Regions from separate parts of the Roseovarius sp. PS-C2 genome, predicted to be linked through region 2. Evidence: riboswitches for the same ligand, from Rfam matches in the RefSeq annotation. Region 2 holds a riboswitch; the other holds the start of a gene.
The links. A riboswitch is a leader RNA that binds a small molecule or an ion and turns the genes downstream of it on or off. The one in region 2 is predicted to bind thiamine pyrophosphate.
Positions count from the first base shown of each region.

Region 1: linked by a shared signal. The riboswitch ahead of thiD (bifunctional hydroxymethylpyrimidine kinase/phosphomethylpyrimidine kinase) and the one ahead of KPG71_RS02220 (ABC transporter substrate-binding protein) in region 2 are both predicted to bind thiamine pyrophosphate.

Region 1 is NZ_JAHKSQ010000006.1:203,899-209,718, reverse strand. It holds gene KPG71_RS13145 (HesA/MoeB/ThiF family protein) at 1-250, opposite strand, end outside; gene KPG71_RS13140 (thiamine phosphate synthase) at 229-825, opposite strand; gene KPG71_RS13135 (thiazole synthase) at 822-1,595, opposite strand; gene thiS (sulfur carrier protein ThiS) at 1,599-1,796, opposite strand; gene thiO (glycine oxidase ThiO) at 1,774-2,760, opposite strand; gene thiD (bifunctional hydroxymethylpyrimidine kinase/phosphomethylpyrimidine kinase) at 2,757-3,560, opposite strand; TPP riboswitch at 3,621-3,721, opposite strand; gene KPG71_RS13115 (YdeI family protein) at 3,927-4,550, opposite strand; gene KPG71_RS13110 (GntR family transcriptional regulator) at 4,676-5,332, opposite strand; gene dctP (TRAP transporter substrate-binding protein DctP) at 5,471-5,820, shown strand, end outside.
Region 2 is NZ_JAHKSQ010000001.1:455,544-461,363, reverse strand. It holds gene KPG71_RS02240 (ABC transporter permease) at 1-541, opposite strand, end outside; gene KPG71_RS02235 (TenA family protein) at 538-1,194, opposite strand; gene KPG71_RS02230 (ABC transporter ATP-binding protein) at 1,212-1,937, opposite strand; gene tenA (thiaminase II) at 1,934-2,608, opposite strand; gene KPG71_RS02220 (ABC transporter substrate-binding protein) at 2,605-3,540, opposite strand; TPP riboswitch at 3,605-3,704, opposite strand; gene KPG71_RS02215 (heme NO-binding domain-containing protein) at 3,835-4,431, shown strand; gene KPG71_RS02210 (diguanylate cyclase) at 4,428-5,456, shown strand; gene KPG71_RS02205 (exonuclease domain-containing protein) at 5,490-5,820, opposite strand, start outside.

The DNA.
Region 1 (5,820 bases), on a different contig from region 2:
TGGGCCGGCCCAGATCGTGTTCGCGGAAAATCGTTTGCCTGTGTAGGTTTGACATCTCCACCCGGTCGCAATCGACCAGACGGATATACCCCACCCCGGCCCCGGCCAGATATTGCAGCACCGGCGCGGCCAGCCCTCCGGCTCCCACCACCAACAGGCGCGCGGCCTGTAAACGGCTCTGCCCGTCCATACCCACGCCCGGCACGGCCATCTGGCGGGCATAGCGGCTCATCTGGTGGCCTTCAGCCATTCGCACACCCGGTTTTCGGGGTCGTCGTTCCACGTGATATCCGTCACGACCGACACGATATCGGCCCCGGCCTCAAACGCGCCCGCCGCCCGCTCGACACTCATGCCGCCAATGGCGACCAGCGGCAGATCACCGATCAACCCCTTCCATTCATTGACTTTTTCCAGCCCCTGCCGATGCCATTTCATCTGCTTCAGCTTTGTCGGATAGACCGGCCCAAGCGCCACATAATCCGGGCTCAGCGCCAGCGCGCGGTCCAGTTCGTCCCGGTCATGGGTGCTGATCCCCAGCTTGATCCCGGCCCGGCGAATCGCCGCGATATCGGCCTCGTCCAGATCCTCCTGACCCAGATGAACCCAGTCACAGCCCGCATCAATCGCCACTTGCCAATAATCGTTTACAATCAATGCCGTAGCGTGTTTCCGGCACAAATCCCGCGCCTGCGCGACCTGATCCGCGACAATCTGCCCCGGCTGGTCCTTGATCCGCAACTGCACCAGCTTCACCCCCAACGGCAACATCCGGCGCAACCAGTCCACATCGTTGAAAATCGGATAGAAACGATCCAGCGTCATTCCAAAAATGCCTTTCCGATCAATGGGGTAGAGGGCGCCGCCATATCGCGCGGCTCCATCGGGTCGGCCTCATACGCCAGCCGCCCGGCCTCGACCGCACGGGCAAACCCCTCGGCCATCCCCGCCGGATCGCCCGCCTTGGCCACCGCCGTGTTCAGCAACACCGCATCAAACCCCATCTCCATCGCCTGCGCCGCCTGACTGGGCAGGCCAAGCCCCGCATCCACAACCATCGGCACATCGGGAAACTGCGCCCTAAGTATCCGTAATCCATAGATATTCGTCAGGCCCAACCCGGTTCCGATCGGCGCACCCCAGGGCATCAACACCTTGCACCCGACCTCCAGCAACCGCTCGGCCAGCACCAGATCCTCGGTGGTATAGGGGAACACCTCGAACCCCTCGTTGGTCAAAATCCGCGCCGCCTCGACCAGCCCGAAGGGATCGGGCTGCAAGGTATCGGCATGGCCGATCACTTCCAGCTTTATCCATTTGGTTTCAAACAGTTCGCGCGCCATCTGCGCCGTCGTCACCGCCTCGCGCACCGAATGACACCCGGCGGTATTGGGCAGAACCCGAACGCCCAACTGCGCCACCAGATCCCAGAATGCGGCCCCCGCCCGGTCGGCTCCGGCCTCACGCCGCACCGACACCGTCGCAATCCCCGCCCCGGACCGGCGAAACGCCTGCTCCAACACGGCAGGCGACGGGTATTGCGCCGTGCCCAACATCAGCCGTGAGGTCACTTCGGCTCCATAAAACGATACCATGACTTATCCCCCCTGCCGTGGCGCGACGATCTCCAGACGGTCGCCATCGCTCAACTCCATCTGGCTCCGCACCGTCACCGGCACGAAGGTTTCATTGACGGCGGTGGCCACCCTGGCCCCGCCATAGCCAAGCTCGTCCAGCACCTTGTCCAGCGTGCCGGAGGCGACTTCCCGGCCTTCACCGTTCACGTTGATCTTCATCCATCACCTCCGGTGTTTTCCCATCGAGAACCAGTTCCGCCACCATCCGTGCCAGCGCGGGGGCCAGCAAAAAACCGTGCCGGAACAACCCGTTGACGTAAATCGTATCATCCCGCCGCCGGATGCGCGGCAGGTTGTCGGGAAAGGCCGGGCGCGCATCGACGCCGATTTCCAGTATCTCGGCCTCGCCAAAAGCGGGGTGCAGCGCATAGGCCGCATTCAGCAATTCGGCCACCGACCGCAGGGTCGCGCGGCTGCGTTCGCCGCTTTCGATCTGGGTCGCCCCCAGCATGAACACCCCGACACCGCGCGGCACGATATAGAGCGGATGGCGCGGATGCAGCAGGCGCACGGGCCGAAGCAATGCGACATCCGGCGCGCGCAAGATCACCATTTCGCCTTTGACCCCGCGCAAATCCGTCAGCACATCCTGCGCCGCCAGCCCGCGACAGTCGATGGTCAGCCCGCCTTGCTCCGCATCAGCCGTAATCCCGACCCCGTTATGCTCCAACCGGTCGCGCAGATGCGTCAGGGCCGCGCGCGGCACGATATGCGCCTCGCCCCTGAAAAACAGGGCGCGGTCGAACCGCCCGTCAAGCTGCGGCTCGACCTCGGCCAGGGCATCGCGGTCCAGCAGGCTGTGCCGTTCCGTCCTTCGCGCGAAACGATCCAGCTCGGCCCGGTCCCGCCCAAGCGTGACCACGAGCGATCCCTTGCGATGCACCTCGACCCCGGCGCGCGCCCACCAATCGGCAGCCTCCTGCCCCAGCCTCACGACAGGCTCTTCGGCGGTTTCGCCTTCGCAGAACGGGGTCAACATGCCACCGGCCCACCATGAGCACGCATGCGGACCCGGCTGCGCCTGATGATCCACCAGCCGCACCTCTACGCCCCGCGCCGTCAGTTCCGTTGCCACGCACAGCCCGACAACCCCGGCCCCGATGATCGTGATCTCCTGCGTCATGACCACACCTCGTGAAAATGGTGAACCGGGCCGTGCCCCTGTCCGACATGCAGGCCATCGGCCGCCCGGATCGCCCCCTGCAGCCAGCCATGCGCGCGCGCCGTCGCCGCCCGCAGATCCAGCCCCGAGGCCAGCCCGGCCGCAATGGCCGAAGACATGCTGCATCCGGTCCCGTGGGTATTGCCGGTGTGGATACGCGGCGCCTCGATCCGTTCGACCCCATCGGCGGCGATCAGCAGATCGACACAGATATCGCCCGAGCCATGACCGCCCTTCATCAACACCGTCGTTGCACCCATCGCCCGCAGGGCCTGCCCTTGCGTCTCGGCATCCTGTGCCGTTTCTGCCACGCCGGTTTGCAACAGGCGCGCGGCCTCGGGCAGGTTCGGGGTCAGCACATCGGCACGCGGCAGCAGGTATTCGATCAGGGCCGCCACGGCCTCGTCCGCCAGAAGCGGATCGCCCGATTTCGCCACCATCACCGGATCGAGAACGACAGGACCGCCATAATCGCCAAGCGCCTCGGCGACGGCCCGGACAATCCCAGGCGTGCCCAGCATCCCGATCTTGACCGCACCGATCTCGATATCGTCCAGAACCGAGGCAATCTGCGCGCGCACCATCTTTTCGCTCACCGCCTCGACCGCCTGCACGCCTGTCGTGTTCTGCGCGGTGATACCGGTGATCGCGCTTGCGCCATAAACGCCAAGGGCGGAAAAACTTTTCAGGTCGGCCTGAATGCCCGCGCCGCCGCCACTGTCGGAACCGGCGATTGTCAGGGCCTTTGGGGGTGTCTGCATTGTCTCACTCCTGCGGCATCGGGGGCAGGAGACACAGGACGTCAAACTGATATGTCGGACCTTCGGTCATGCTCCGTTCCCTCCGCCGGCATTGTCCGGATCAGGTTCGATGGGTTGGCTGCGCCTCTCAGCCCCCTCACGGGGCACCCCAACGGATTGTGAATCAGAACGTAGTCCTTTGCCCGAGGGCGTTCAACCCGGCAAACGCATGTGCCGAAAGTCAACTCACCTGTTCCTTTCCCCCCTGCCGGGCCGTTGACCCTGCAGGGGCTGATATGGGAGAGCACCGACTACACCTTTTCGCCACGATTCCGCCCTGCAACGGCAGCCATACGGCCCGAACCGGGCGTTGGCGCACTATCGCCTTCAGCGCTCCATCGCGCCCTTCCCGTCAAGGATCTTTGCACGGAACTTCCTGATCCGGTTCAGTCTGGTCTCTGTTTTCCTGGCCGAATTAAGGTTGATAACATAGCTTTTTTGGCGCCCGCGCGTCAGCGCCTCGAAAGCCTCGGCAAGCTCCGTGTCCGCATCGAGCGCATCCACGAGTTCATCGGGTAACACCAGCTCCCTATCGTCCTTTGGAGGCTTCTTTCCCGTTTCCGCATAGTCCTTGGCCTCCTCCAGATAAGCGCCTATCACACCTTCCATCCTTTCCGGCCCATCACTGGCCGTAAACCTTATCATGTCGGGGTGTTGCGTGTTCGGACCCTGCTTTTCCAATACACCTTCGGGGTCTTTCATGAGCGCAGCATTGAAAAAGCTAAGGCGAAAGTCCTTTCTATGTGCGCCGATAATCACGATATTTCGCCCGGCATGCATATAGCAGGGATGGCCCCACTTGACCGTCTCACTCAGTTCAGCGGACAGGCAAATATCCCGCAACCTGGCAAGACCCTGCCCCCAGATCCTTGTCGAACAGCTCCCTGTTCCGAAGCGCTCGCAACGCCCGCAGCCCTTGGTAAAATAGTCGTCGATATCGGTGATCATCATGCGGCCCACAATAGCACTTTCTGGTAGATCACTTGAAGATACAGGCCCGGACCCTGAACGGACCTGCGGATTTTCGCTAAACCGCATGGCAGGCATAGATGCGGCCCTTGCCCTTTGGCGGCGTCCTACTCCGCCGCGCTTTGCAGGCTGGCCATCAGGTTGTGGAATTTCTCGCCCTGCACGGCGACATGGGCGCGCAACGCCTCGCCCGCCCCGGCGGCATCGCCCTGCACAAGCGCATCGACGATCCCCTCATGCTCGGCCATGGATTGCGCCATACGCCCGCGAAACCGCAATTGCTGCCGCCGGAACGGCTTGAGCCGTTTGTGCAGTTTGGCAGTTTCCTGTTCGAGGAATCTGTTACCCGATTGCTGATAGATGATTCGATGGAATCGCTCGTTTTCGGCGTAATATCCATCTGAGTCATGCGCCTCGACGGCAGCCTTGCAATTGGCGTTCGCACTGCGCAGTTCGTCCAGGGCCGCATCCGAAATCCGCATGGCGGCCAACCGCCCGCAAATGGCTTCGAGCTCGGCCATGACCTCGAACATCTCCATCAGTTCGACCGGGCCGGGCTGGCGCACGAATGCCCCGCGACGGGGGATCAACTCGACCAGCCCGGACAGGGCAAGGCGTTGAAAAGCCTCGCGAAGCGGCGTGCGGGACACGCCAAACTGCTCGGCCAGGCGCATCTCGTCCAGCCGGTCGCCATCCCGATACATGCCGGCGAAAATCAGTTCTTCCAGCTCTTCGGCAATGCTATCGGCGCGACGTGGTTCCATGAGGTTTTTGTACTAACAAGCCCGTCGGGATGCAAGATTTGTTATCTTGTATACAAAAATATTGACTTGCAAAACAATCCCCTCTTACTCTCTCCGGGACACCCGGTTCTGCCGGGGTCCATCTTTGGGAGGAGAAAAATGAAAACTTTCATGAAAACCGCCGTGGCTGCGGCGGCTCTGGCTGCAACCGGCACCCTGGCCAGCGCCACCGAACTGCGCCTGTCGCACCAGTGGTCCAATCAGGACGTCCGCCACAAGGTCGCACAGATCGTGGCCGACGAGGTCGCCGCCGCAGACGTGGATCTGGACATCAAGATTTTCGGATCGAAATCCCTGTTCAAGCCGCGCGAACAATACAAACCGCTCAGCCGTGGCCAGTTGGACATGACGGTTCTGCCGCTCAGCTATGCAGGTGGCCAGCAACCCGCCTACAACCTGACCCTGATGCCGGGCCTTGTGAAAAACCACGATCATGCCGCGCGCCTGTC
Region 2 (5,820 bases):
CGGCGGCCAGCCGCAGGCCCGAGGCGAGACCGGGCAGGGCGGCTGGAATGCGGATGTGCCACATGACCCGCCGCCGACTTGCGCCCATGACCTGTGCCAGATCCAGCCACGGCACGGGCGTGCGCATCAGAGCGTCGAAAAAGGCCGATGTGACGGGGAAGTAGATGATCAGCAAGGCCATGATCACCTTGGGCCAGATGCCGTATCCCAGCCAGAGCGTCAGGATCGGGGCGAGCACGAAAACAGGGATCGCCTGACTGAACACCATCATCGGGCGCAAAAGGGTTTGTGCCAGCGATGAAGAGGCCAAACCGATGGCCGACAGCGCCCCAAGCGCCGCACCAAGCACGAGGCCAAGAAGCACCTCGCCCATGGTGTAAAGCGAGTGATGGGCGATCTGCCCTCGTGCGGTCCAGAGGGTTTCGGCCACGTCCCACGGGGCGGGCAGGATGTAGGAGGGGGGTGCAGTCAGCGTGACGACCGCCTGCCAGAGGGCCAGACCGAAAACCGTCGACGCAAGGATTGAAAGCCAGTTCTTCATGGGGATGGGAAACCGGACTGCGCTGCATCGAAGAAGCGGCGCTCAAGGGTTACGGCATGGTGGAAGGTGGTTTCGACGGCATGTTTTGCGTCGTCGTCCAGTGTGTGCCAGGCGCTATCAAGCTGACCGCGCAGATAGGCGACGACGCCTTCGAACCCCTCGCCGGAATGCAGGGTGATCCATTCCCCGAACCAGAAGGGCAGATCGGCGGCCTTGTCGGCATGGGGTGTGGCCCAGTCGAGATAACTCCACTCCGCCACCACCAGCACCGCGAGCATTTGCTCATAGCGGCCCGAACGGGCCGCCTGTGCCATCAGTGCCTGAAACTCGGCGGTGATGGGGGCTGCGGGTGCGAGAGGCTCGCAGGTGCCGCCAAGCGCGTCGATCGCGCGCAGGAAATAAGTGTTCTCCGGTCCTGAAATCAGGCCGAGAAACTGCGCCGCCGGGATCGCATCGGGCAGGCTGGGGGCGTGGGCGATGGCCGAGGCCAGGAGGCGCACGAAACCGTCGATGAACAGGTGATCCTGTTGCAGATAGGCCAGCATCCTGTCGGCGGGCAATGTCCCATCGGCCAGAGCGTCGGTGAACGGGTGCCGGGTGGCGGCCTGCCAGTCGTCGATGGCGAGGGCACGCAGGTGATCGGTGGGGCGCATGGGCGGGTGTCCTTTGATCAGGCGGCGCTGTTGCGCAGGCGGGTCAGCAAATCGGCCTGTGCGGTGAGAGTCGCGGGGTCGTCTATCGGGCGCGGTGCTGCGCCGGGGGGCGGGGCGAAGGGCGAAAGACCACCGGGTTCCATGATCAGGATCGTGTCGCCCAGCCGGGCGGCCTCGGCCGGGTCATGTGTGACCATGAGAACGGTGCGGCCCGCCAGCAGATCACAGGCGAGATCCTGCATTTGCGAGCGGGTGCGCGCATCGAGGGCGGAAAAGGGTTCGTCGAGCAGCACGATGGCCCTATCCTCCATCAGGGTTCGGGCGAGCGCCACGCGCTGTCGTTGCCCGCCAGACAACTGGCCAGGCGTTTTATGTACGTGATCGCTCAGCCCCACGCGCGCCAATACATCGGTCGCGCGATGCCGGTCGGGGCGCTCCCCGCGCAGGCGCGCGCCCAGCAGGGTATTTCCCATCACGTCGAGCCACGGCATCAGCAGATCGCTTTGCGCCATCAGCGCCAGCCGGCCCTGTAGGGGTTTGCCGTCCGAGGCGGCGATCTGCCCGTCAAGCGTGGTCACCCGATCCAGCCCCGCGACAAGGCGCAAGAGGGTCGTCTTGCCCACACCGGAGGGGCCCAGGAGGCAGGTCCATTCCCCGCCCGCGACGGTCAGGTCCAGCGGGCCGAACACATGGGTGTCGCCGATCCGGGCGGTGCCACGGATATGCAGGCCCGGAGATGTCATGTCTCAAGCCCCATGTCCCAGAACCCGACCTCAAGCCGAGTGGCCGTTGTGAACCTCTGGCACAGGTGGGGCCAGCGGGGGCTGTTTTGTGGCCTATCGCCCAGGCGGCGGGTGATGGCGGTGTCGATCAGGCCGCCCACGTCGCGGCAGACCTGTTGGTACTCCTCGCCGGCATAGGTGCCGATCCACTCGGCATAGGTGGTCGAGGTCTTTTCAGTGGCCAGCCGCGTGCCGATTTCTCCATACCCCATGACGCAGGGTGCAAGGGCGGCCAGCAAATCCAGAAAATCGCCCGAGTGCCCGGCATCCAGAACATAGCGCGTATAGGCGATGTTCTGCGGTTTTTCCTGCGCCGTGAACAGATCGGATTCCGAAAGCCCGGCTTTGGCGCAGGTCCGGATATGCAAGGCGAGTTCGTCATTGATCAACGCGTTCACCGTGGTGGCGGCAAGGCGCATTTCATCCACGGTATCGGCCTTGGTCACCGCCAGGGCCCAAGCGCGCGAGAAGTGGATGAGGAACAGGTAATCCTGCACCAGGTAATCCAGAAAAGCCGTGGGCGGCAGAGTGCCGTCGCGCAGCCCCTCGACAAAGGCATGACGCGTATAGGCGGACCACTGATCGCCCGCCGCCGTGCGCCAAGCCGTGAACGTATCGCCATAGCCCGTCATTGTTCGTTCGGGTCCAGGGCGAGGGCGCTCACCGGCGGGGCGGTGTCGATCAAGCCGGCCTTTTGCAGGAAGGCGCCGAAATCGCGGTACCGCCCGTGATCCAGAGCCGCAGGGCGCAGGGCGAAGCGGGTCAGCGTATCGGCCCATGCCATGGCGTTCAGATCGTCCTGAAGGTCGGCCGAAGTGCCCGAGAAAACCTCCCAGCTGTCCTCGGGGTGGTTTACGATATACTGCGTGGCCCGTCCGGTTGCGCGCTGGAAACGTGCGATGGCGTCCATGTCGGCCAGGTCGGGATTGGCGACATAAATCAACTCGTCATAGGCGGGCACGCCCATTTCTTCCAGATACATGCAACGGCCTTCGATACCTTCCAGTTCCATCTGGTTCAGTTCGAAATTGCGGTAGGCCCCCAGAACGGCATCGACCTGTCCCGACATCAGCGAGGGCGATAGCGACCAATTGACGTTGATCAGGTCGATATCGTCCATGGTCAGGCCCGCGTTGGCCAGAAGGGCGCCCAGAAGGGCCTCTTCCACGCCGGCGACGGAATAACCCACCTTGCCACCCTCAAGATCGGCGACCGACTTTATGGGGCCGTCCTCAAGCACCAGCAAGCAGTTCAGAGGGCTGGCCACGAGCGTGCCCACACGTTTGAGAGGCAGGCCCTCGGCGACCTGGAGGTGTAATTGCGGCTGATAGGAAATCGCCAGATCGGCCTTGCCCGCGGCGGCCATCTTGGGGGGCGCGGACGGATCGGCGGGGGCGATCACCTCGACCTCGAGGTTCTCATCCTCGAAATAGCCCTGTTCCTGTGCAACGATGATCGGGCCGTGATTGGGGTTGACGAACCAGTCCAGAACCAGCGTCAGCTTGTCCTGAGCCATGGCTGGTGCAGCCGTCAGAAGACTGGCCGCGAGTGCGAGAAGGCGTATCAAAGGGGCTCTCCTTTCGTGCGCGTTGCGGCCAGCCTAAGGAAGAGCGGGACAGGTGCGAGCGCCCTGTCGAATCTCCGTTCCCTCCGCCGGTGCTGACCGGATCAGGTTCGATGGGTTGACCAGAGGTCTCTCAGCCGCATGCGGCACCCCAACGGATGGCCGGACTGTAACAACGGTGCTGTCCGACGGCAAGCGGTCCGTTGCCGGGCGATAAAAATCCCGGCAATTGTATCTGTTGGCAGAGCGTTAATCTTTGTGAGCGACGCTACTGTCGATTGTAAGGGGTGTGTCATGCACGGGGTGATCAATCGCGCGGTGGAACGGTTCGTGCGCGATACATACGGACGTGATGTCTGGCTGGACATCATGAGGTGCCTCGATCTTGGATTTAGCGAGTTCGAGGCGATGTTGAGCTATGATGCGCACGTCACGCCCCGTTTGTTGGGAGCGGTTGCCGACAGGTTGAACAAATCCCGTGACGAGGTGCTGGAGGATATCGGCACCTACCTGGTGTCTCATCCCAACATGGCTGCGGTCCGGCGTTTGTTGCGGTTCGGAGGTCCGACATTTCAGGAATTTCTGCATTCGCTTGACGATCTGCCCGAGAGAACGCGGCTCGCCCTACCGGATTTGGCCTTGCCGGAATTGACGCTCGTTGATCTCGGGCCGGGTCGGTTTTGTCTCAAGGTACATAATCCGCAGGCGGTGGATGTGCCGTTTGGCTATGTGGTGCTTGGGTTGTTGCGGGCTTTGGCCGATGACTATGGGGCACTGGTCATGCTGGAACACATGGGGGCGGCGGGGCATCAGGAAACGCTGCGTATCCATCTTCTGTCGGCTGCGCATGGCCAAGGACGGGTCTTTACCCTTGGAAAGGCGGCGCCGTGACGTTGGGCCTGACCGGAAATACCCTGATATCGCTGCTGGACATGTTTTGCCCGATGCATGCGGTTCTGGGCGCGTCCGGTCGTGTTTTGCATGCCGGGCCGACATTGGCCAAGCTGTATGAGAACGGCGATCTGATCGACCGGACGTTTCAGGACGCGTTCGAATTGCGCCGCCCGCACACCGATGGCTCGATGGCGGCATTGCGTGGGCTGGCGGGAGCAAAGTTGCATTTGCGTCTGTGCAGCCCACGCCAGACCGAGGTGAAGGGTATGCTGGTTCCCTTGCCCGACGACGGTGACGGGCCGTTGAGCGGTGGTGTGGTGCTGAACCTGTCCTTCGGCATTGGATTACAGGAGGCGGTGCGTGATTTTGCCCTGACCAGCAGGGATTTTGCCGCAACGGATCTGGCCATCGAACTGCTGTACCTGATCGAGGCCAAGTCAGTTGCGATGGAGGCCTCGCGCAAACTGAACAGTCGGTTGCAAGGCGCCAAGATCGCGGCAGAAGAGCAGGCCTTTACCGACACTTTGACGGGATTGAGGAACCGCCGCGCCCTGGACGCGGTTCTGACCCGCCTGACGGAGGGCGAACGGGACTTCGCGCTGATGAATGTGGATCTGGATTACTTTAAGGCGGTTAACGATCGGTTGGGCCACGCAGCGGGCGATCATGTGCTGCAGGCCGTTGCGCAGGCAATGGTCGCGGAAACGCGCAGCGCCGATATTGTTGCGCGAATTGGTGGCGACGAATTCGTGGTGATTCTGCCTGATGTGGCCGACCATTACCGCGTTGGCGAGATCGCGGCGCGTCTAGTCAAACGGCTTGAGCATCCGATCGCGTTGCCGAACGGGACTTGCCGCGTTTCGGCCAGTATCGGTGCCGCGCTGTCCCGCGATTATCGTGTTCCGTCCGGGCAGCGCATGATGGAAGACGCCGACCGGGCGTTGTATGCCGCCAAGGAGCGCGGGCGCGGTTGCCATGTCGTTCATATGCAGGAAACAAGCATATCCGGCCCAGACAGGTAAGGAGGCCGCAAGTGAGGTCGCAAGATTCAGTTGCTAATAGGCCTGGGCGCGGCGGATTTTGACCATCCGCTCGGCCTCGGCCAAGGCGTCGCCCAAGGTTACGATGCCGGCAGATTTCATGACATCCAGCATATGCACGAAAACCTCGGCCGTCGCGAAGGAATCGCCAAGCGCGGTATGACGGTGTTCGGGCGGGATCGTGACGCCAAAGCGTTCTGCCAGCGCATCCAGCGTGTGCTGCCCGGTGTGATCGAACAGGGCGGCGGACAAAAGAACGGTGCACAGCGCGGGCTGATCGAAGGTCAGGCCGATACGGTCTTCCTTGAGGCGCAGAAATGCCATGTCGAAAGGCGCATTGTGAGCG